3 regions of the Arthrobacter sp. StoSoilB20 genome follow, and region 3 is predicted to be linked to each of the others. Evidence: riboswitches for the same ligand, from Rfam matches in the RefSeq annotation. Region 3 holds a riboswitch; each other region holds the start of a gene.
What was found. A riboswitch is a leader RNA that binds a small molecule or an ion and turns the genes downstream of it on or off. The one in region 3 is predicted to bind thiamine pyrophosphate.

Region 1 (7,299 bases), 1.4 Mb from region 3:
ATGCCTGGGTTGAGCCCGTCAACAGCGTGATCGCCGCGGACACGTCCGGAGCTGTCCGGCACTTCGTTGCAGGGCTCGTCCCGCAGCGCAATCCGGCAAACCGTCGCCTTCCGGCTCCGGCCTTCTCGCCCCGTCACCAGTGGGAGCAGCAGTACGTCTTCCTGCCCCGCACCGACGTGGAGCAGTTTGCCGTGAGCGCGAATGACCGCGCGGCCGGAGGAGGCGACGCCGTGGCCATGGAGTTCGCCCCTGCGCATCGGGCCGCCCGCATCCGTGAACTGCTCGATCTGGCGTCGGCGTCGGGGCCGTTGTCCGTGGGTGACATGCAAGCCATCCACACGGACACCCTGCTGGGACCTTGGCCGCTGTTCCGTTCGTTGCTCTCCGGACTGGCTGCGGATGAATCGTCCGGGGAGGGTTCGTCCGGGGATGGTTCGTCCGGGGAGGGTTCGTCCGGGGATGCCGGTTTGTCCACGGCGGAGGGTTCGTCCGGGGAGGACCATTTGTCCCCCGACGCGGAGGTCCTGCGTTCACTGTTGCTGGACTGGGACGGCCGCATGGACGCCGAAAGCCGGCATGCCGCGGTGTTTGCGGCCTGGCGGGGGCAGCTGGTCCGGCGGCTGGCACGGCATTCCGCGCTGGTACCCTTGGACGCGCCTACGGGCTACTCGCCGTTGTTCGGCCCCTGGCTTTCAGTGGCGTCCCGCATCGGCTTCGCCCTGGAAACCCTGCTGGTTCGTGGTTCCGAACTTGGCATCGACGTCCCGGCGGAAGCTGCTGCAGCCCTTGAGGACGTTGCGGTACAGGAACCCCGGGTGCTCTCCTGGGGCGACCGCCACACCCTGTTGGCCGTTCATGTCCTTCCCGGTCCACTTGCTTCAGCGGCGCCCACGGCCGGGCTGGCAGGAGATACGGGCTGCGTGCTCTGCACCGAGAGCCTGCCCGGCGTTGATGACCGAAGCTTCCGTGGACCTGTGGCCCGCTACGTGTGGGATTTGTCCGAGCGGCGCAACAGCCGTTGGATCGTCCCATTCGGAGCCTCCGGCACGCCTGACCACGAGCACTTTGCCGACCAGCTCCCGCTCTGGGCTGCCGGGGAACTGGCCCCGGTAGTCACCGACTGGCATGAACTCTTCAAAGACTGACCCAGCCCGCGCTACTCCCACACCACCACCGCACCAGCCACGCATCAGCACCTCACCTGCACCGCACCAGCACCTCGCCTGCACCGCATCAGCCACGCATCAGCCCCGAAGGAAGCCATGACCACCACCACCCAGGACTTCTCCGTCCGCACCACCACCTACTCCGAGGACCTCGAAGGATGGGGCGCGCTGCGCATCGTCCCGCTGATCCCCGCCGAGGACATCGATCTCATCTTTGAGTGGGTCACGCAGCCCCGGGCAAAGTTCTGGGGAATGACGGAAAATACCCGTGAAGAAGTCCAGGGGATTTATGAGTTCCTTGATTCTTTGGACACCCACCACGCTTTCCTGGCCATCCTTGATGGCGAGCCCTTGGCACTCTTCCAGACCTACGAGCCCTTGCACGACCCCGTAGGCGAGGCCTACCCCGCCCGGGAGGCCGACATCGGCATGCACCTGCTCCTGGCCCCGGCCACACGGCCCATCCCGCACTTCACGCCGAAGCTCGGGACAGCCCTCATCAAGTACATGTTCTCCCTGCCGGGCAAGGACCGGATTGTGGTGGAACCGGACTCACGCAACGCCAAAGCCCTGCGTCGTTTGGAAGCGACCTGCTTTGAGCTGGGGCCGATCATTCAGCTTGCGGAGAAGGAAGCCCAGTTGGGTTTTCTTACCCGTTCAGGATTCGACGAGATCCAGGACCAACAGGCACTGTAAGCGCCGCCGAAAAAGCGAAGTGCCGCCGGCCCCAAAAAAGCCGGCGGCACTCTTGGTGCCCGGAGCGCCAGTGCATGAAAGCACTAGCGCCAGACGAAGCTCCACGTTCCCGCACCAACAGCTGCCAGCACGGCGCCGGCTGCGATCACCAAGCCACCCAGGAGCACCCAGACGTCGAGCAACGAGTAAGTGGATTCGCGCGCCCACGTCCGCTGTCCGCCACCGAAACCGCGCGCTTCCATAGTCACCGCCAGCCGGGATGCCCGGCGAACAGCCTGGACCAATAAACCGAAGCTCTGGCCCAGCGTTGCCTTCAGCCGCTGGAACGGGCTGCCCTGGGAACCGACTCCGCGGGCGCGGCGGGCCATCCCGATGGTTTGCCACTCCTCGGCCATCAACCCCACCAGCCTCATCGCGGCCAAGGATCCCAGGACAAAGCGGTGCGGCAACCTTGCCTTCTGCGCCAGCGCATCGGCCAGGTCAGTAGGGTCGGTGCACGTCATCAACAAGATGGCGGGCAAGGCGATCGCCAAACCGCGCAACATGAAACCCAGCCCCAGTTCAAGGGAACCTTCGCTGATGGACCAGAGTCCGACGTCGAGCAGTACAGCGCCGCTGTCCGCCGCCACAATCGCCGTGCTCCAGCCGCCGATGGCCGCCGCGATGATCAGGGGCCACGCCCGTTGCCACAGCAGCCTGAGCGTGAGCCCGGCAAGCGGAAACACGGCAAGTTCCGCAACCAGCGCTGCGGACGCCGAGACCCAGTCGATGGAAAGGGCCAACACCAGCGAAATCAGGAAAACGGACACGAACTTGGCCAAGGGGTTTGCACGCGTGAGGAGGGCATGATTCCCGCGCAGATTCAGGGCATCCCTCATGCTGCACCCGCCGCCTGATGCGTGGATTCGCCTTGTTGGCTCGTGCCCAGGCGCAATTCGGTTCCACCCAGCACGGCGCTGAACTCCTGGTCATGTGTCACCGAGACAACCGCGGTTCCGGCATCCAGCAGCTCAGAAAGGAACGAGGCCAGCTCGGCCCATGTATTGGCGTCCTGGCCAAAGGTGGGCTCGTCGAGCACCAGGACTTTGGGATGCGCGGCCAGCACCGTGGCCACCGAAAGCCGTCGCTTCTCGCCCCCGGACAGTGTGTACGGGTTGGCGTCCACGAGATGGGTGAGACGCAACCGCTCCAGCAACTCATCCACGCGTTCCTCACCGTGGCCCAGATGCCTTGGACCAAACATGAGCTCGTCCAGGACCTTGCCCGTGACAAACTGGTGCTCCGGTTCCTGGAACACCGTTCCGATCCGTGAAATCAGCTGGTCCGCTTTCCACTTGAACGGATCAATTCCAGCTCCCTCGGAAAGCTCGACGGCGGCACTCACAGTGCCGTCCACCGGCGCCAAAAGGCCGGCCAACGTGAGCGCGAACGTGGACTTGCCGGCCCCGTTCGGGCCGGTGATGGTCAACGCCTGGCCAGCCCGGACCTGTGCGGTGATCCCCGTCTGCACCGGCACAGGCGGGATGGTCCTGAAACCCTTGCGCCGGGCTTTTTCCCTGGAAACTGAAAGGTCCTGTGCTGCCAGGAGCAGTTGTGCGGTTTCGGGCTGGTTGTGCCGCGTCCGGGTTGCCGGAACGTACCCCGGCACCCATACGCCGGCCGCCATCAGCATGGTGCGGGCCTCGGACAGGACCTGATCCGGGGGTCCGTCCAGGAGCACCCCGGCTGTGGCTGTGGCTGAGCCACGGATTGCCGCCGCAGCCGCGCCCGACCCTGGCGCCAGGACCACGATCCGGTCCACCAGGTCCTTCCACACGGACACGCGGTGTTCCACCACCACCATGGTCGCTCCGGTCTTGTCCAGGCTGCGCTTGACCGCGTCGCGGACCTCCAGCACCCCTGCCGGGTCCAGGTTGGCCGTGGGCTCGTCCAAAAGGATCAAACCGGGCCGCATCGCCAAAATGCCTGCCAGTGCAAGGCGCTGCTTCTGGCCACCGGAGAGTGCCGCCGTCGGGTGGTCCAACGCCAAACCGCCGCCGGCAGCGGTTCGCAACCCCACGTCGTCGAGCGCTTCATGGACACGGGACCAGATCTCCTCGCGCGGAACGGCAAGGTTTTCTGCGCCGAAGGCCACGTCATCGCCCACGCGGGAGAGGACCACCTGCGTTTCCGGGTCCTGCTGCATCAATCCGGCGCGGCCACGCTGCCCGCGGGGCGCAACGCCGTCGATCAGCAGCGAGCCGGTTTCATCCGAGTCGTCTTCCTCGTCGCCCAGGACCCCAGCAAGGGCATGCAGGAGCGTCGATTTACCGGCGCCCGAGGGCCCCAGCAACAGGACCCGCTCCCCCGGCTCAATCCGGAGATCCAGGCCCTCAATTGCGGGGGCGGCCCGGCCGGCATGCCGCCAGCCCCAGCCCTCGGCGGAGATGGCGGCCGGCCTCACCGCGCCGCTGTTGGTGGCGCGCATCAGTTGAAAACTGGCTCCGAAGCGGCCTTGCGGGAGGCGAACGAACTCAGGACGCCGGTCTTTGCCAAGCCGCGGGTGGCGATCCAGGACAGTCCGCCTGCGATCACAGCGCCAGAGATCGTGGTGAACGTGATGTAGGTGAGCTTGTCGATGGCTTCGTAGGCGATGTTCCAGCCCCACGGGAGGAAGGAGTCGTTCAGGCCGCAGAAGAGCCCGGCACCGGCACCGGCGAGGAGGGCGGCGGGCAGGTTGAACTTCTTGTACCGGAAGGCCGCGAAGATGAGCTCGGCGCCCAGGCCCTGCAGGATGCCGGAGATCAGCACCGTGGTGCCGTACTGCGAACCCATGATGAGTTCGCCTGTGGCAGCGATGGCCTCGCAGAACAACGCGGCGCCAGGCTTGCGGATGATCAGCATGCCGAGCACGGCGGGGATCATCCAACCGCCGGCGATGAGGCCGGTAAGCGGCGGGTAGGTTGCGTTCAGGGGGATGGATACCAGTGCGGCACCCTGGGACCAAGCCCAGAAAATCACGCCGCCCGCGATGGCGATCAAAGCCGCCACAACAATGTCTACAACACGCCAGTTATAACTGGTCTTCTTCACGTTTACCGTGGTCATTTTCTGCCTCCTGAGGTTACAGGAGGGGAAAGTGCTCCCCGGATCCCGGGTGTGGCTTGCGCCGCCTGGATCCGGACACTCTGAGAAGCTCGACTCCCTTGCGCCGGTACTAACCGGATCAGGTTCGAGGGTCTGCGGCTGTCCGCACTCTCAGCGCCCTCGCGTCTCCCGCATCTCTGCAGGCTCCGACGGCGGCGCTCCCCTGTCGTTATCAAATCTGCCCTGATGGGCGGGTTCAGTTTACACCTGTGGGTTTCGCGGGCGCTGATGTGTTGCCGGCATGCGGTCACAATCGGGCTGGCTGGCTGGGCCGGGGGGCGGGCGTGTTGGCGCGGGCGTGTGCGGGTTGGCGCCGGCGTGTGCGTTGCGAGGCCCACTCCACACCGATCCCCAACCCCAAACCCTGCACAACAGGCCCCACAACAAACCCACCCACGTTGCCAGGCCCGCTCTACACCCATACCCCACCCCAAACCCTGCACAACAGGCCCCACAACAAACCCCACCCACATTGCCAGGCCCGCTCCACACCCATCCCCCACCCCAAACCCCGCACAACAGGCCCCACAACCCGACCTGAGAGAATGAATCAGCAGAATCCACCGCGGCAAAGGGGCACATTTCATGACGGACCTACCCACTCAGAATCACCCTGCCGGCGAGGACACCCCGTCGGAACCCCGGCTTGCTGCCAGTGTCATCCTTCTTCGCGATGCCCCAGGCGGGCTCGAAGCCTTTGTCCAGCACAGGGTCAGCACCATGGACTTCGCCGCCGGAATGGTGGTCTTCCCGGGAGGTCGGGTGGATGTTGCAGACGAGTCAGGATGGGATTACCCGGCGGAACTGCTTCAACGCCACGCCGCCGCTTGGCGCTCCAGCTCCATCGGAACCGGATCAGGCCCCGGCCCTGAATCACGCCTCAGCCCAAGCCCCAGTCGCGGCGCCAGCACCGACGCCGGCCTCCACACCGGTTCCGCGCAGGCCGAAACCAATGCCGGCACGGTCCTGACCGCCGCAATCCGGGAGGTCCAGGAGGAGTCCGGCCTCAGGATCAGTGCCGAAGACCTCCGCCCCTGGGCCAACTGGATTACTCCCACGGACATGCCCAAGCGCTTTGACACTTACTTCTACGTCGCCAAACCACATCCAGGGGCCGCGCCCCAGCATCAAACCACCGAGGCCTGGCAATCTTTGTGGATGCCGGTCGCCGGAATCCTGGACGCGGAAGCGGCCGGGACACTGAAGTTGATGCCGCCTACTTATTACCTGCTCAAGGAAATCGCCGGCTTTGAAACCGTGGACGCTGTGTGGTCAGCAGACCACGCCGTCGTTCCGGTGTTGGCCCCAGTGGGGTCCTTGGCAGCGTTCCTGAAAGAGCGGGAAAGCCGCCGCTGACACTTGGCTCGGCCCCGGACGACTAGGCTGGAGCCATGAACCTCTTCTTCAAGCTGCTGGGTACCGGAGTGAGCCTCGGAGCAGGCTTCGTCGGCACCAAACTCGTCAACAAAGGGTGGGAAAAGGCCACAGGCAACAAACCACCCCTGGGCAACGACGACATGGAAACGTCCTTGCGTTCAGCGCTGACCTTTGCGCTGATCTCGGCCTTCGTCAGCACCTTGATCCAGGTGCTGGCCAGCCGTGGCACACAGCGCGCCATTGCACGTTTCGCCAAGTCGCAGGACATCGTCTAGCCCTCAACTACAGACAACTACGCGGGGTCGCTTTGCCTCCACTTGATGGAATGAACACCAGTGGGAACAGAGCGTCCCCGCGTTTTGCTGGGAGCTTTTAGCGGTCGTTCCGGGGCTCTTGTCCCGCGGCAGCCCGCTGCACAACGGCCTCGAGTTCGTCTTTGGTGAGCATCTCGCGGTGGCCGTGCTTGGTTCGGTAGGCGGAGCGGCCCACCATGTGGGCGGACACAGGTGCGGTCAGCAGTTGGAAGATCCAAGCCACCAGCAGTACTGGCCACACCCACCACGTCCGCATTTGCAGGCCGATCGCGGCAAGCATGAGGAACAATCCGAGGACCTGGGGTTTGGTGGCTGCGTGCATGCGGCTCATGAGGTCCGGGAACCGGAGCAGGCCGATTGCGGCGCCCAAGGACATCAAGGCGCCCACCACCAGGAACACAGCGGTCACAACATCGATCACGGCATCCACGCCGGTAGCGTCAGGATTCATTGCTCTGTTCCCTCCGTTCCGCCACGAACCGCGCAACGGTCACCGATCCGATGAAGCCGATCACGGCTAGGGCTACCAGCAGCATCAAGTTGTTGAGGTGCCTGTTCAACGCCATGTCGATCGCCAGTGCAGCACCCAGAATGGCCAGCAAAACGTCCGATGCCAACAC
Region 2 (7,299 bases), 350 kb from region 3:
ACGGTGTCAGGGACTTCGCCGTCGAAAGGCGTGTAACCGGCACCCCTGAACAGCATTCCCGCAGAGTGCAGGATGGCCAGTTGCCGGGGGTCGGACGCATCAAGGGTCCGCAAATACTCGCCGTAGGTGACGTGGCCGTCCCACGGCTTGCCCAAGGCGGTGGTTTGCCGCTTGAAGTGCTGCAGCGAACGTTCGTCCGGGGCGGGCATTGTGCGAAGGATGCCCACTTTTCCTTCGAGCATCAGTTGGGCGGCGGCCATGCCGGTCATCAAGGAGATCTGGGCGTTCCAGTCCTCCACCGGCAAGGAGGGAGCTGCGACGATCCTGTACCCGCCGCCGTCGGTTGCCTGCACGATTTCCTGTTCCGGCATGTTCAGGCTCGCGCCTCCACGCTGCCTTTCCAGTTCAACCCGTTTCAGTCCCACTTCTTTAAGGAGCTGCAACACAGGCGGGGCCGTGTTGTCATCGATTTGCTGTTGGGCGCCCTTGTAGCTCAGTTTGGCCCGGCTGCGGACCGCAGCCCGGGACAGGCCCACGGAGACGACTTCGGCCGTTGCGTTGAGGTCGAAGTTCCACACGAAGGCACCGCAATCCTGGCCGGCCAGCAGGCTGCCGGCATTTTCGCTGATGACCTCCGGGTGCAGGGGAATGCGGCCGTCGGGCGCATAGAACGTCTGTCCGCGGTGCCGGGTCTCGGCATCAAGTGCACCGCCTGGAACCACGAAGGACGGCACGTCGGCAATGGCGTAGAGGACCTTGTAGCCTTCTCCGGCGCGATCGATGAACAGGGCCTGGTCCAGGTCAGTGGAGGTCGCGGGATCGATGGTGACAAACGGAATGTCCCGCAGATCCTGCTCCGGCAACCCATGGGTTTCCACGGCCTGCTGTGCCTCGGCCACTGCCTCCGCCGGGTAGGCAGAAGGGAGTTCCAACTCCGTCCTTAGGGCCGCAAGTGCTTCAGCAAGCTGGTCCGAGGAGTCGTCTACGTTTGGCGCTATCCGATGATGTGACACGAAAATCAGGGTAGCCCGAAACCAGCGGATAGTCTTCGCCGCCGCACGCAAAAGCCCGTTGCTCCGAGGAGGCAACGGGCTTTTGGCACGGCTGTTGGCCTGGTAGGGGGTTAGCCTGCCGGGGTCAGGGTGAAGCTGGCTGCTTTGTCGCCAACGTCATTATTGATGACCACGGTGGTGGGGCCGTTCTTGATGTCGAAGGCAATGACGCCCTGCTGGATGTCTCCGGCGGCGACCTCACCGGAATTCAGGCCACCCATTTCGCTGCCAAGCAGGATCCGGTCGCCCTTCTTGCCCTCAGCGTCGAAGGCTTCGAAATTGGTGAACGTGGCGAAGCTTGATCCGGCGGTGGTCTCCCAGGAAACCTCCACCAGGAGGAACCCTCCATTAAGAGGCTTCATAAAAGCCATTTCGGGAATCTCGGTGGTGTATCCGGAGTCAAGGACTGTGACTTTGACGTCGTTGCCCTTGGAGACGGTGATGTCAAAGGAATTTCCGGCAGTGGCAGCGCCCTGGGACGGGACCGGTGCCTCTTGGGAGGCCGATGGGACGGCGGGGAGGGGCGTGGACTGTCCTTGGACGGCGGCAGCCACCAAGGTCAGGGACAACACTGTGGACAGGATTCCAAGAATCAGGCCGGCGAACCAGACGACGAGCGTGATGATCCACGCCTTCTTCTTATTTTCCGGATAGCCCTGCAGCGGGCGGCCTTCCTTATCCCGTGCGTTGCCGGTCAGTGTGATGATGAGGTCCACGATGGACCAGATGCCGAGCCCACCCGCCGTGAGCAGCTTGGCAATGCCGGTGCCGATCTTGCCCAGGTAGAAACGGTCAACACCGAGGCCACCCAGAAGCAAGGACAGGATCCAGGTGACCATGAAGGACTTTGCCGGAGCACCCGTGCCGGGAACACCGTAAGGGCTGGAGGCCGGATCAGGCTGATAAGTGGATTGCGGCCCGCCCTGGTATTGGCCCTGGTATTGGTTGCCGTAAGCACCGGGTGCGGGCGGAACTGGCGGGGCAGCATTCCCGTTCCCGGGCGCGGGAGGGTAGCTCGGATTGCTCATGGATCATCCTTCGGGGGAGTGGGTGCGAGGGGAGGACACGTGGCCTGCGGGCAGGCTGGACAGTCAACTCACTTCGACTCAGCCTAGTAGGACCACCGTGGGCGGCAGCAAATCTTCGCCAAGGGGCTTGTGGACAGCCTTCCGGGACCACCCGCCGCGCAATGGCCGGCTCAGGCGGCGTCCAAGGCCTCCAGCAGCGACTTCGCGGCCGTCGTCGGATCCGTCGCTTCGGTGATGGCGCGGACCACAACGATCCTGGTGGCTCCGGCAGCCACTACCTGTTCGACGTTGCTGAGATCAATCCCTCCGATGGCAAACCAGGGCAGGTTCACGGCGCCGCCTGTGGTCTCCCCGGCCCGTTTGCCTGCTTCTGCGGCATATGTGACCAAGTCCAATCCCACAGCTGCGCGGCCCGGTTTGGTAGGTGTTGCCCAGAGGGGACCAACACAGAAATAGTCCAGGCCACCCTGGCCCGGCGAGGCTGCGATTGCCGCGTTCACTTGCTCGGGAGAGTGGGTGGACAGGCCGATCGTGACCGGCTGCGGCAGCAATGTCCTGGCCACTCCCAACGGCAGGTCCTTTTGCCCGATATGGAACACGGGAGCCCCGGAAACACTGGCAACATCGGCACGGTCGTTGACGGCCCAGAGCCGTCCGTGGCGTTCGGCAACTCCGCGCAGGACGGCAAGGAGCTCCAACTCTTCGGCAGCTTCCAGGGTTTTGTCGCGCAGCTGGATGATGTCCACCCCACCGGCAAAAGCGGCGTCCACAAAGTCTTCAAAATCGCCTTGCCGTCTCCGGGCATCAGTGCACAGGTATAGGCGGGCGGTGGCGAGGGCGTCAGTCGGGGTCATGGAAACCAGCGTAGTTCCTCTAAACTGGGCACGTACTGCGGGAGCCGCGACGTTCGTTATATGACCGTCCGGCTGAGAGGGCTTCAGCGCCGACCGCTTGACCTGATCCGGCTAGTACCGGCGTAGGGAAGGAAACGAATGGCAGATTCCGGCCATCCCCAACTCCAGGCAGACGTGGCCGTCATCGGCGCAGGCGTGATCGGACTCGGCATTGCCCACCAAGCACGCCGGCTGGGCCGCTCAGTGGTGGTCATCGATCCCGCGCCCGCTACGGGAGCCACGTATGCTGCCGCTGGAATGTTGGCACCGGTAAGCGAGTTGCACTACCAGGAGGAAGACCTTCTGGACCTGATGCTCGAATCGTCCCGCCTGTGGCCCTCCTTTGCCGCAAGCCTGGGTCACGGAGGACGGGACACCGGATACCGCACGACGCCGACGCTGGCCGTAGGTGCCGATGCCGCGGACCGGAAGGCGCTGGCAGATCTGCGTACGGTCCAGCTTGCTGCCGGTCTTGGGGTTGAGCCCCTGACCTTGCGTGAGGCCCGCGAACGCGAGCCGCTCCTGAGCCCGCAAATTTCCTGTGCCTTCGACATTCCCGCAGATCACCAGGTGGATCCCCGAAAGCTGGCCTCATGCCTCATCGCAGGGTTGGCAGACCACGCAGCCGGCGACTCCACCTGGGTCCAGGGCGCCGGGAACGGGTTTGCCGTTGCGGCCAAGGCGACACGATTGCTCTGGCAATCCGGTCGTGTCACGGGAGCCGAACTTGAGTCCGGGGCCACAGTCCTGGCCAAAGAAACCGTAGTGGCCAACGGACTGGGGTCATCTGAGCTTGAGGGCCTTCCGGACGGGCTGACCCTCCCTGTGCGGCCGGTATACGGCGACATCCTCAGGCTCCGGGTGCCCGGACACCTGCGCCCCCTGCTCAGTTCCACTGTCCGGGGGATGGTCCGCGGAGTACCCGTTTACATCGTGCCCCGCGACGACGGCACCGTGGTCATCGGTGCTACCCAGCGGGAGGACGGGCTCTCAGCATCCTCCAATGCCGTCTCCGCAGGTGGCGTCTACCAGTTGCTGCGGGACGCCCAGGTGCTGGCTCCCGCAGTGGCCGAACTCGAACTGCTCGAAGCAACAGCCCGGGCCCGCCCCGGAACGCCGGACAACGCCCCGTTGCTGGGACGCGCGGCCGGCCCCACCGGGGACGTTGAAGGTCTGGTGGTCGCTACGGGCTTCTTCCGGCACGGTGTCCTCCTGACACCGGTAGCCGCAAAAATCGTGGGCGGGTTGTTCAACGGTTCATCAGACCCCAGGTGGGACCCCTTCCGCCCCGACCGTTTCAGTGCAACCCGGGGTCACTTGTGGCCCTTTGAAGCCTCCGCAGTGGGCCATAAGTGACACTGCGTTGCCTTAATCCCGAGAACAAGGAAGCAGCATGAACATCAAACTCAACGGTTCCGATCACGCCGTGCCGGAGGACGCGTCCGTCAGCACCTTGGTCACCGCTGTCACCGGCCGCGCCCTGGACCACAGCGGACAGGCGGCCGACGGCGGCAAGCTGGGTATCGCCGTCGCCCGCAATTCCGAGGTGGTACCGCGCAGTCAATGGGCCGCGACGGCGCTCGCCGACGGAGACGAACTCGAACTTGTAACAGCAGTCCAAGGAGGCTGAACCATGACTACGACAAATACTGAGGTCCGTACCGACGCCCTGGTGATCGACGGCGTCGGGTTCGGCTCCCGCCTGATCATGGGTACCGGGGGTGCCCCGAGCCTGGACGGCCTTGGTGCCGCGCTGCTCGCATCCGGAACCGAGCTCACCACCGTGGCCATGCGCCGCTACTCCCCGGCGGAAACGGGATCGCTCTTCCAGCTCCTGGTGGACCACGGGATCCGTGTCCTGCCCAACACCGCCGGCTGCTTCACGGCCAAAGACGCGGTGATGACTGCTGAATTGGCGCGTGAGGCGCTGGAGACTGACTGGGTGAAGCTGGAGGTCATCGCTGACGAGCACACGCTTCTCCCCGATGCCGTGGAACTGGTCGAGGCAACGGAACAACTGGTCAACCGGGGATTCAAAGTCTTCGCCTACACCAACGACGACCCCGTCCTGGCCTTGCGCCTCGAAAATCTGGGAGCTGCCGCTGTGATGCCCCTGGGCTCGCCCATCGGAACCGGACTGGGCATCCTGAACCCGCACAACATTGAACTCATCGTCTCCCGGGGCTCGGTCCCAGTGGTGCTCGACGCAGGAATTGGGACGGCCTCCGATGCTGCCCTTGCCATGGAACTGGGGTGCGACGCCGTGCTGTTGGCCACCGCGGTCACCCGGGCGCAGAACCCGGTGCAGATGGGCGAGGCCTTCAAACATGCTGTGATCGCGGGCCGGCTGGCCAGGCTGGCGGGCAGGATTCCCCGGCGTGAGCACGCTTTGGCGTCCTCGGCCATGGAGGGCCGGGCGGAGTTCCTCTAACGGTGACTGCTTAAACAACAGTGAAGGATTAAACAACAGTGACCGGCGCCCCAGGGCGTCGGTCACTGTTGTTTGTTCTTGCGGCTGCTAGAGCCTGAGCGCCTTGGTCAGGGCAGCGGTATCGTGCTGCGTGCGGACCCGGCCCAGGTAGACCACAACGCCTGCAGCTGCGGCTGTTCCCAGAACGATGGGCAGCACCCACGGAATCCAGGTGGCCCCGGGCTGATAGCCCAGTCCGGCGCTGATGAACGCAATCCAGCTCAAGGTGCCCACAGTCGCCGAAACTCCGGCAGGCAAAGCGACACCGTATTTGCCGTGCCTTTTGTCGTTGGCCCACACGATGAATCCGGTGGCAACGGTGGCCAGGACCACAACGACGAGTGAAAGCATGAAGACTCCTTAGCGGACTGCGTTGGTTGGGCCGGTGCCCTAGAGGGCGCCGAAACCGACGCGGCGGACTTCCTCGGCGCCGATCTCCACATAGCCAAGGACGCTGCCGGGAACAATGATCTGGCGGCCCTTTTCGTCGGTCAGGCGCAGTTCCGAGCCCTTGGACACGGCCTCTGCCACGATCTTGGCCACGGCGTCTGCATCCAAAGCGGATTCGAGCACGATTTCACGGCCAACGTTCTGAATGCCGATCTTTACTTCCACAGCAAGGCCTCCAAGCCAATCAAGTTGTAAGTCTGTCCTCTATTTGTAGCCTAGGACTCTTTGGGGAATCGACTGATTCCGCGCCAAGCTAAACGATAGATCAGATCACTGGCCACATCGAGGTCAAGGTTTCCGTCTGTTTCAAGCCAGTAGCGGGCGCTGACCTGCGCCATTCCGGCCAGGCCGCGGCCCAGGAGCTGGGCCTCCAAAGGAGGCAGCTTGGTGTCCTCGGCAATGACGTGGGCCACCGCATCAGCGAACGTCTTGTTGAAAGTCTCCAAGCGGGAACTGACGTCGGGATCGTTGATGAGGTCCGACTCGAAGACCAGCCGGTGGGCCTGGTCGTCATCGGCGATGAACCGGTAATAGGCGCGCATGACGGCCTTCACGCGCTCTTTGTTGTCCGAAGTGGAGTTCAAGGCGCTGAGCATCAGCTCTGTCAGCGTGGCCAGGTGGCTGTCCAAAAGGGCCATATAGAGCTCGCGCTTGGACGGAAAGTGCTGGTAAAGCACCGGCTTGCTGACGTGGGCGGCTTCAGCGATTTCGTCCATGGCCGCACCATGGAAACCGTTGGAGACAAAAACTTCAAGTGCGGCATTCAGCAACTGTGCGCGGCGCTCGTCGCGCGGCAATCTTGGTGAACGGGTTGAAACAGCCCGTTCCTGCTTGGCCGGTACCCCGTCGTGTGCCCTTGTGCCGTCAGCCACAGTCTGCCGCCTTTCCTTTGCAGTTATGACCACTCTACCGGTGGGTAATATGACCGGGCGGCATCGGCGGGCATACATTGGGGTATGGCCTCAATTGTTGCTGCCCGCCCTGCTGCGCCCGCTGTCCTGCCGCCCTTGGTTGAACCTGCCGCCGAACTCACGCCGGCCGAGGTGGAGCGATACTCCCGGCATCTCATCATTCCCGAAATCGGCGCCCTGGGCCAACGCAGGCTCAAGAATGCGAAGGTCCTGGTCATAGGCGCCGGCGGATTGGGTTCTCCGGCGCTGCTGTATCTGGCGGCGGCAGGCGTTGGCACCCTCGGAATCGTGGACGACGACGTGGTGGATCTCACCAATTTGCAGCGCCAAGTCATTCACGGCGTCAAGGACGTGGGAATCCCCAAAATCGAATCCGCCCGTGACGCAATCGCCGGGCTCAACCCCCTGGTCAACGTGGTCCTGCATAACATCCGGCTGGACTCATCCAACGCCCTGGAGCTGTTTGCCCAGTACGACCTCATCCTGGACGGCGCA
Region 3 (7,299 bases):
TTCGGCCAGCGCCGTCACCATGGCCTCAGGAACGCCCAGGAGGGCATCGCTGGTGACGTCAACCAGCGCGAGTTCGTAGTCGGCACCGGCTGCGTGGACTGCCTGGCCGGCCAGGTCTCCCAACTGCTCCACTTCGAAGTCGGTAATGCCCTCGATCCTTACGGCAGGGCCGGTGACATCCGCGCCCTTGTCCAGGGCGGCTGCCCTCTTGAGTGCTTCATCGTGGGTGGCTACAAAGATTTCGGCAAAGCCCATGGAAAGTACTCTCATTCCTTCGTGCTGACGGGGCGGCGGCACGCAACCCGAACGGTTCCGCGCCATCACCGTCCAGCCTAGTGCAGCACGCGCGCCGCAGCTTAGCGGACCGCTACCCGCAGCTTGTTCCGCCAAGGATCTTCGAAGCGAAGCTCGGCGCCGGTGTGATGGTTCTGCACCCCGGCGGTTTTGAGTCGATCCGCAAGGGAAGCGATGTCGTCTGCGCCAGGAACCTCTATGAGTACTTCACCGAGGCCGAGCGTGTCCTTCCGGGGTCCGGCGCCACGGCTGTTCCAGACATTCATCGCCATGTGGTGGTGGTAGCCACCGGCGGAGACGAACAGCGCCTGCCCATGCCAGCCTGCGGTCTGCTCAAACCCGAGGGTCTCCACGTAGAACTTCCGTGCAGTGCCGACGTCGCCCACCTGCAAATGGACGTGTCCGATTCCCGCCGCCGCCTGGTGTTGGCCGGTGACTGCAGCTTCGTTGAGGTGCTGTTGCAGGAACCTCTGCGGCGGCAGGGCCACGTTGTCCATCACCACGTTCTTGCCATCCCACTGCCAGGATTCGCGGGGCTTGTCGTAGTACAGCTCAATGCCGTTGCCCTCGGGATCGGTGAAGTAGAACGCTTCGCTGACCAAGTGGTCGGCGCTGCCGGCAAAGGCGCGGGGCTCATATTCGGCGGCGGTTGCAATCGTTGCCGCCAGGGACGGCTGGTCCTGGAACAGAATGGCCGTGTGGAAAAGACCGGCTTCCCCGCGGCTTGGAATCCGGAGGCCCGACGCCGGCGCAAGGTGGACCACAGGCTTTCCGACGCGCCCGAGGTAGAGCCCGCCGTCCTGCTCGGCCACGATTTCCAGGCCGAGGGCCCGTTGGTAGTAGTCACTCATGACCTTCATGTCACCTACCTTGAGCATCACGGTGCCCATGGTGAGTTCGGCCGGCAGAAGATCCTGGCTCAGTGGTGTGGTCAATGTAAAGCTCCCTGGTCCGCGGCGCCGCTCGTCGACACCTTACATAGACTAAATTACTTGAAGCTTCAATTTATTCCTAACGGACTACAGAACCGCGAAGGACGATGTGCGAGAGGTTGGCGACGGTCTGCAGGTCCTGCCTCGGATCCTCCGAACACAGCACGACGTCGGCACTGGCCCCTTCGCTGATACCGTCCTCTCCCAGCCACGCCCGGGCACGCCACGCTGCAGCGTCCAGCACCGCCTCCGGCGGCAGGCCGGCGTCGTGCAGCTCTTTCATCTCATCGGCGATCCTGCCGTGCTTGATCACGCTGCCGGCGTCTGTGCCCGCGTAAATTTCCACTCCGGACTCAAAGGCTTCAAGCACCCGCTCGCGCCGCCGCTCCCACAGACGGACCATGTGGTCTGCATAGTGGGGAAACTTCGGCGCAGCCTGTGCGGCGATGTCGGGAAACGTGGCGATGTTGACCAGGGTGGGAACGATCGGCACCGACTGCTCCACCAAACGGGGAAGGTGCCGCGGAAGCAGGCCCGTTGCGTGCTCGATGCAATCGATGTTGGCGTCCAACATGTCATCGATCGTGTCCTCGGCAAAGCAATGGGCCGTCACCCTGGCACCCTCATCGTGGGCGGCGGAGATCGCATCCCTGACCACTGCGGCAGGGAATGAAGCAGCAAGATCTCCCACGCCGCGATCGATCCAGTCCCCTACCAGTTTCACCCAGCCATCGCCGTCGCGGGCTTCCTTCCGAACTGTCTCCACGAGGTCACCGGGATCAATTTCATGACCCAGGCCCCGGAGATAACGCCGGCTACGGGCAATGTGGCGGCCGGCCCGGATAAGGCGGGGCAAGTCCGCACGCTGCTGGACCCAGCGGGTGTCACTGGGTGATCCGGCGTCCCTGATCAGCAGCGTCCCGGCGTCGAGGTCAGCTTGGGCCTGGGCAAGAGTGGCCTGCTCGTCAACGGCGCCGCCCACGCCCAAACCGATATGGCAGTGGGCGTCAACAAAGCCGGGCAGGACCCAGCCATCCAGGACGCGGTCCGGCGCCTTCGCAGGGCGCACAAAGGTCAAAGTGCCGTCCACGGACCACATTCCGTGGCGTTCCTCGCTGCTTGAGACGAGCACGGGTCCGGAAAATTCGATGGTGGCCATGGGAAAAGCCTAGTCCGCAGCAGCGCCTTCGGAGCTGGGATGCTCATGTGACTGCGGGCCCGTTGGGAGCTGTGGTAGCTTCGTCTACGACCACACGGGAGCCCTTGCAGGGGCTGAGATCGGACTGAGGCAGTCTGCGACCGTTGAACCTGTCCGGGTAATGCCGGCGAAGGAAGTGAGCAGTCCATTGAGCACCACCAGTACACAGCACAGCCCTGCCCAAAACCCGTCCAGCACGGACGATATTCCATCCAGCACCGGAGCAATCACGCCGGAATCCGTGACCCAATCATTGAAATCCCACTCCCTTGCCTACCGTGAGGACCCGGAGAATGGAATCCGGGTTCCCGTGACGGAAATCGCCCTGGAACCCTCTCCCAACGGCGATGCCAACGAGCCGTTCCAGGTGTACCGCACGGCGGGACCGGGCAGCGATCCGGTGATGGGGCTGGAACCATTCCGGGCAGCCTGGATCGAACGCCGAGGCGACACCGAGGCCTATCGCGGACGGCAACGCAACCTGCTCGACGACGGCAGGTCTGCGGTTCGTCGCGGGGAAGCAACAGCGGAATGGAAGGGTGCCAAACCCGAGCCGCGACGCGCCGTCGAGGGTAAAACCGTGACACAGATGCACTATGCCAGGCAGGGAATGGTGACCCCGGAGATGCAGTTCGTCGCGTTGCGGGAGAACTGTGACGTTGAGCTGGTCCGCAGCGAGGTCGCAGCGGGCCGGGCAATCATTCCCAGCAACATCAACCATCCCGAGTCCGAGCCGATGATCATCGGCAAAGCCTTCCTTGTGAAGATCAACGCCAACATCGGCAACTCTGCCGTGACAAGCTCCATTGCCGAGGAAGTGGACAAGCTGCAGTGGGCCACTCAATGGGGCGCCGATACCGTCATGGACCTCTCCACCGGCGATGACATCCACACCACCCGTGAATGGATCATCCGCAACTCCCCTGTTCCGATCGGAACCGTCCCTATTTACCAGGCGCTGGAGAAGGTCAATGGCGAAGCCAACAAGCTGACGTGGGAGATTTTCCGTGACACGGTCATAGAACAATGCGAGCAGGGCGTGGACTACATGACCATCCACGCCGGGGTGCTGTTGCGCTACGTCCCGCTGACGGCCAACCGGGTCACGGGGATCGTCTCACGCGGCGGCTCCATCATGGCCGGCTGGTGCCTGGCGCACCATCAGGAAAACTTCCTCTACACGCATTTTGACGAGCTCTGCGAAATCTTCGCCCGATACGACGTCGCCTTCTCCCTGGGTGACGGCCTGCGTCCGGGCGCAACCGCCGACGCCAACGACGCCGCCCAGTTTGCCGAGCTGGACACCCTTGCCGAACTCACGCAGCGCGCATGGGAGTTCGATGTCCAGGTCATGGTGGAAGGACCGGGACACGTGCCGTTCCACTTGGTCAGGGAGAACGTGGAACGGCAGCAGGAACTGTGCAAAGGTGCCCCGTTCTACACGCTGGGGCCGCTGGTCACCGATGTCGCTCCTGGCTATGACCACATCACCTCGGCCATCGGAGCCACCGAGATCGCCCGGTACGGCACCGCCATGCTCTGCTACGTCACTCCCAAGGAGCATCTGGGCCTCCCGAACAAAGACGACGTCAAGACCGGCGTCATTACGTATAAGATCGCAGCCCATGCCGCGGACCTCGCGAAGGGACACCCCGGCGCCCATGAGCGCGACGATGCCCTGTCCAAGGCACGGTTCGAGTTCCGTTGGCGCGACCAGTTCGCCCTTTCGCTGGACCCCGTAACGGCTGAAGCCTTCCACGACGAAACGCTGCCGGCAGAACCGGCCAAGACAGCCCATTTCTGCTCCATGTGCGGCCCCAAGTTCTGCTCCATGCGCATCAGCCAGGACATTCGCGACGAATACGGATCGGCCAAGGCCCAGGAAGCGATCGCCGAAATGTACAGCGGGATGCGCGGCAAGAGCGAGGAATTCCTGGCCTCGGGCGGAAAGGTCTATTTGCCGGAACCTCAGGTACCGGGAAGCAAGGCCACCGTCAAGGCCGGCTCAGGAAGCCTGGATTGACAGGGCCCGTCCGACGTCGGCAACAAAGGAACGGATGATGTGATCTCCGTCCACTGAGTCCTGGGGCCGGTGTCCTCCCGCTGCGACGCGGCGGAGGGCGCCGGTTTCCTGGAGATAACCGGCAATTTCCTCATAAAGAGGCTCCCATCCACCCGTGAGGACCAGGGTGGGAACACCGGGCACAATGTGCAGCGGCGCTTCCCACGGCGGAGCCTGGAGCCTGAGCCTGCGGGCCGAACGCCGTGCTTCGGGAGAGTCCAATCCCCCGGTTTCGGCAGAGAACGCCCGGCGGTAATACTCACGCTGGTAATCGGCGTCGTTGAGCTGGTCCCGCACATCGAACAGCGGTTCCATGAGGGCACGGTGGGAAGCTGTGGCTGGGAGCTCGGCCGTCAGGGAAAGGCAAGCAGGCTCCACCAAGGCCAGCGAATGCACCAGGTCCGGACGTTCGATCGCTGCCAACATGGCAGAGATGGCACCTTGCTCGTGCGCCACCACATGGCCGCCCCTCGAATCCGCAAGGGCGTTGATGACAATGGCCACGTCCGCGGCAACGCTCGATTCCACGGGCTCGGCTACGGCGTCAAAGCCGTGCCGGCGCAGGAAAAGCGCGTCATAAGCCAGGGCCATGCCGTGCAGTTTCGGCCATGCAGCAGCACCGAAGCTGCCCAGGCCGTGAACGAAGACTACGCGCTGCTTATGCATTGGTTCAGCCTATTCCACGGCCCTGACATCCCAACTGCGGACGCGGTTGGGATGCCGGCCACGGCCTATTTGCCGAGGAACTTCTCGAAGCCCTTGGGAAGGTTGAGCGATGAGGGGTCGAAGTCGGCCGCACCCTGGCCAAAAGCTGCACCGGAGGGTGCCGCCGAGGCTGCGTTGGCGCGCTTGGCTTCGGCATCACGCAATTCCTGGGCAGCCTTGGCCGGGTTGCCGGAGCGGGCTTTCTTCTTGGGCGCGTTCTTGCCTCCCTTGCGGCCTCCGCCCGGACCTCCAAGGCCAGGCATTCCGGGCATTCCAGGCATGCCGCCACCCTGGGCCAGCTTCTTCATCATCTTCTGGGCCTGGGCAAAGCGCTCCAGCAAGCCGTTGACCTCGGAGACGTGGACGCCTGAACCCTTGGCAATACGGGCACGGCGTGAGCCGTTGATGATCTTGGGAGCAACACGCTCGTGCGGCGTCATGGACCGGACGATCGCCTCGACGCGGTCGATTTCCTTCTCATCGAAGTTCTCCAGCTGCTGGCGGATGTTCTGCGCACCCGGCATCATCATGAGCATCTTCTTCATGGAGCCCATGTTGCGGATCTGCTGCATCTGGGCGAGGAAGTCATCCAGGGTGAAGTCTTCCTGGTCGGCGAACTTCTTCGCCATCCGTGCGGCTTCATCCTTGTCCCAAGCCTTCTCGGCCTGTTCGATCAAGGTCAGAACGTCACCCATGTCCAGGATGCGCGAAGCCATCCGGTCGGGGTGGAAGAGCTCAAAGTCGTCCAGGCCTTCGCCCGTGGAGGCGAACATGACGGGCTTACCGGTGACGGACGCAACGGACAGCGCGGCGCCACCGCGGGCGTCGCCGTCGAGCTTGGAAAGCACAATGCCAGTGAAGTTGACGCCTTCATCGAACGCCATCGCCGTGTTGACAGCGTCCTGGCCGATCATGGAGTCGATCACGAAGAGAACTTCGTTGGGGATGATCGCCTGACGGATGCGGCGGGCCTGGTCCATCATTTCGGCATCGACGCCAAGGCGGCCGGCGGTGTCAACGATCACGACGTCGTGCAGCTTCTGGCGCGCTTCCTCAACACCGGCCTTCGCGACGGCGACGGGGTCACCGGCAGGGTGCTCCAGCTCGGAGGTGGCACCGGGATGGGGAGCGAACACGGGGACGCCCGCGCGTTGGCCAACCACTTGGAGCTGCGTGACGGCGTTGGGACGCTGGAGGTCGCAAGCGACCAGCATGGGGCTGTGGCCCTGGGCCTTGAGCCATTTGGACAGCTTACCGGCGAGGGTGGTCTTGCCTGCACCTTGAAGGCCGGCAAGCATGATGATGGTGGGTCCGGTCTTGGCCAGGCGGATGCGGCGGGTCTCACCACCGAGGATCTCCACGAGTTCCTCGTTGACGATCTTCACGATCTGCTGGCTCGGGTTCAGGGCACCCGAAACTTCGGCGCCCAGGGCACGCTCGCGAACGCGGCCGGTGAACTCACGGACCACGGACACTGCAACGTCCGCGTCCAGCAGGGCGCGGCGGATCTCCCGGACTGTGGCATCAACATCAGCCTCGGTGAGGCGCCCCTTGCCACGAAGGTTCTTGAAGGTTGCTGTCAACCGGTCAGAGAGTGAATTGAACACGCGCCGTGCACTTCTTTCGATGGTCTTCTAATGGCGGCCAATGCGGCACACCAGAGTCTTGACGATTGCCCCCAGCAAACATGTCTCAACCCAACAAATCTGAATCGACTAGGGGACTCGACTATCTAGGGTACCAAGTCGGACCTGCAAGATGGCATGCTGGCACAGTGACCAGTAAAACAACTGTAAAAACGTTGCTCATCCTCGGCGCGTCCGGGGACCTCACAGGCAGGCTTTTGCTGCCCGGCCTGGCCGGCCTGCTGGCCTCCGGCAGGGCCCCGGGATTGCGACTGGTGGGCGCGGGCTCGGATCCGTGGACTCCTGAACAGTGGCGGGAGCGGGTCAGCGGGGCTTTCGCAGCAGCCGCAGGCACGGCAAACGATGCCGGCCGCGGGGCACTGGAAACCGTGGCCGGCGCCACCGAGTACCACCAGCTTGATGTCACGGCGGACGGGCCCCTGGCGGAGCTCCTGGCGACCCTGGAGGGTCCCATCGCCATCT

Region 1: linked by a shared signal. The riboswitch ahead of LDN85_RS19295 (ECF transporter S component) and the one ahead of thiC (phosphomethylpyrimidine synthase ThiC) in region 3 are both predicted to bind thiamine pyrophosphate.
Region 2: linked by a shared signal. The riboswitch ahead of thiO (glycine oxidase ThiO) and the one ahead of thiC (phosphomethylpyrimidine synthase ThiC) in region 3 are both predicted to bind thiamine pyrophosphate.

Annotation. Positions count from the first base shown of each region.
Region 1 covers NZ_AP024651.1:4,235,471-4,242,769, forward strand. Annotated here, with positions in the region: gene LDN85_RS19275 (penicillin acylase family protein) at 1-1,145, shown strand, start outside; gene LDN85_RS19280 (GNAT family N-acetyltransferase) at 1,263-1,862, shown strand; gene LDN85_RS19285 (energy-coupling factor transporter transmembrane component T) at 1,946-2,740, opposite strand; gene LDN85_RS19290 (ABC transporter ATP-binding protein) at 2,737-4,329, opposite strand; gene LDN85_RS19295 (ECF transporter S component) at 4,329-4,949, opposite strand; TPP riboswitch at 5,027-5,163, opposite strand; gene LDN85_RS19300 (NUDIX hydrolase) at 5,574-6,344, shown strand; gene LDN85_RS19305 (DUF4235 domain-containing protein) at 6,380-6,640, shown strand; gene mnhG (monovalent cation/H(+) antiporter subunit G) at 6,738-7,130, opposite strand; gene LDN85_RS19315 (monovalent cation/H+ antiporter complex subunit F) at 7,120-7,299, opposite strand, start outside.
Region 2 covers NZ_AP024651.1:3,212,152-3,219,450, reverse strand. Annotated here, with positions in the region: gene LDN85_RS14535 (RNB domain-containing ribonuclease) at 1-1,013, opposite strand, end outside; gene LDN85_RS14530 (TM2 domain-containing protein) at 1,124-2,080, opposite strand; gene thiE (thiamine phosphate synthase) at 2,251-2,934, opposite strand; TPP riboswitch at 2,962-3,080, shown strand; gene thiO (glycine oxidase ThiO) at 3,073-4,329, shown strand; gene thiS (sulfur carrier protein ThiS) at 4,367-4,603, shown strand; gene LDN85_RS14510 (thiazole synthase) at 4,607-5,404, shown strand; gene LDN85_RS14505 (hypothetical protein) at 5,492-5,794, opposite strand; gene LDN85_RS14500 (DUF3107 domain-containing protein) at 5,834-6,058, opposite strand; gene LDN85_RS14495 (TetR/AcrR family transcriptional regulator) at 6,109-6,843, opposite strand; gene moeB (molybdopterin-synthase adenylyltransferase MoeB) at 6,850-7,299, shown strand, end outside.
Region 3 covers NZ_AP024651.1:2,862,435-2,869,733, forward strand. Annotated here, with positions in the region: gene LDN85_RS12965 (hypothetical protein) at 1-255, opposite strand, end outside; gene LDN85_RS12970 (VOC family protein) at 357-1,184, opposite strand; gene LDN85_RS12975 (amidohydrolase family protein) at 1,306-2,385, opposite strand; TPP riboswitch at 2,470-2,577, shown strand; gene thiC (phosphomethylpyrimidine synthase ThiC) at 2,573-4,447, shown strand; gene LDN85_RS12985 (alpha/beta hydrolase) at 4,430-5,152, opposite strand; gene ffh (signal recognition particle protein) at 5,218-6,798, opposite strand; gene LDN85_RS12995 (glucose-6-phosphate dehydrogenase) at 6,966-7,299, shown strand, end outside.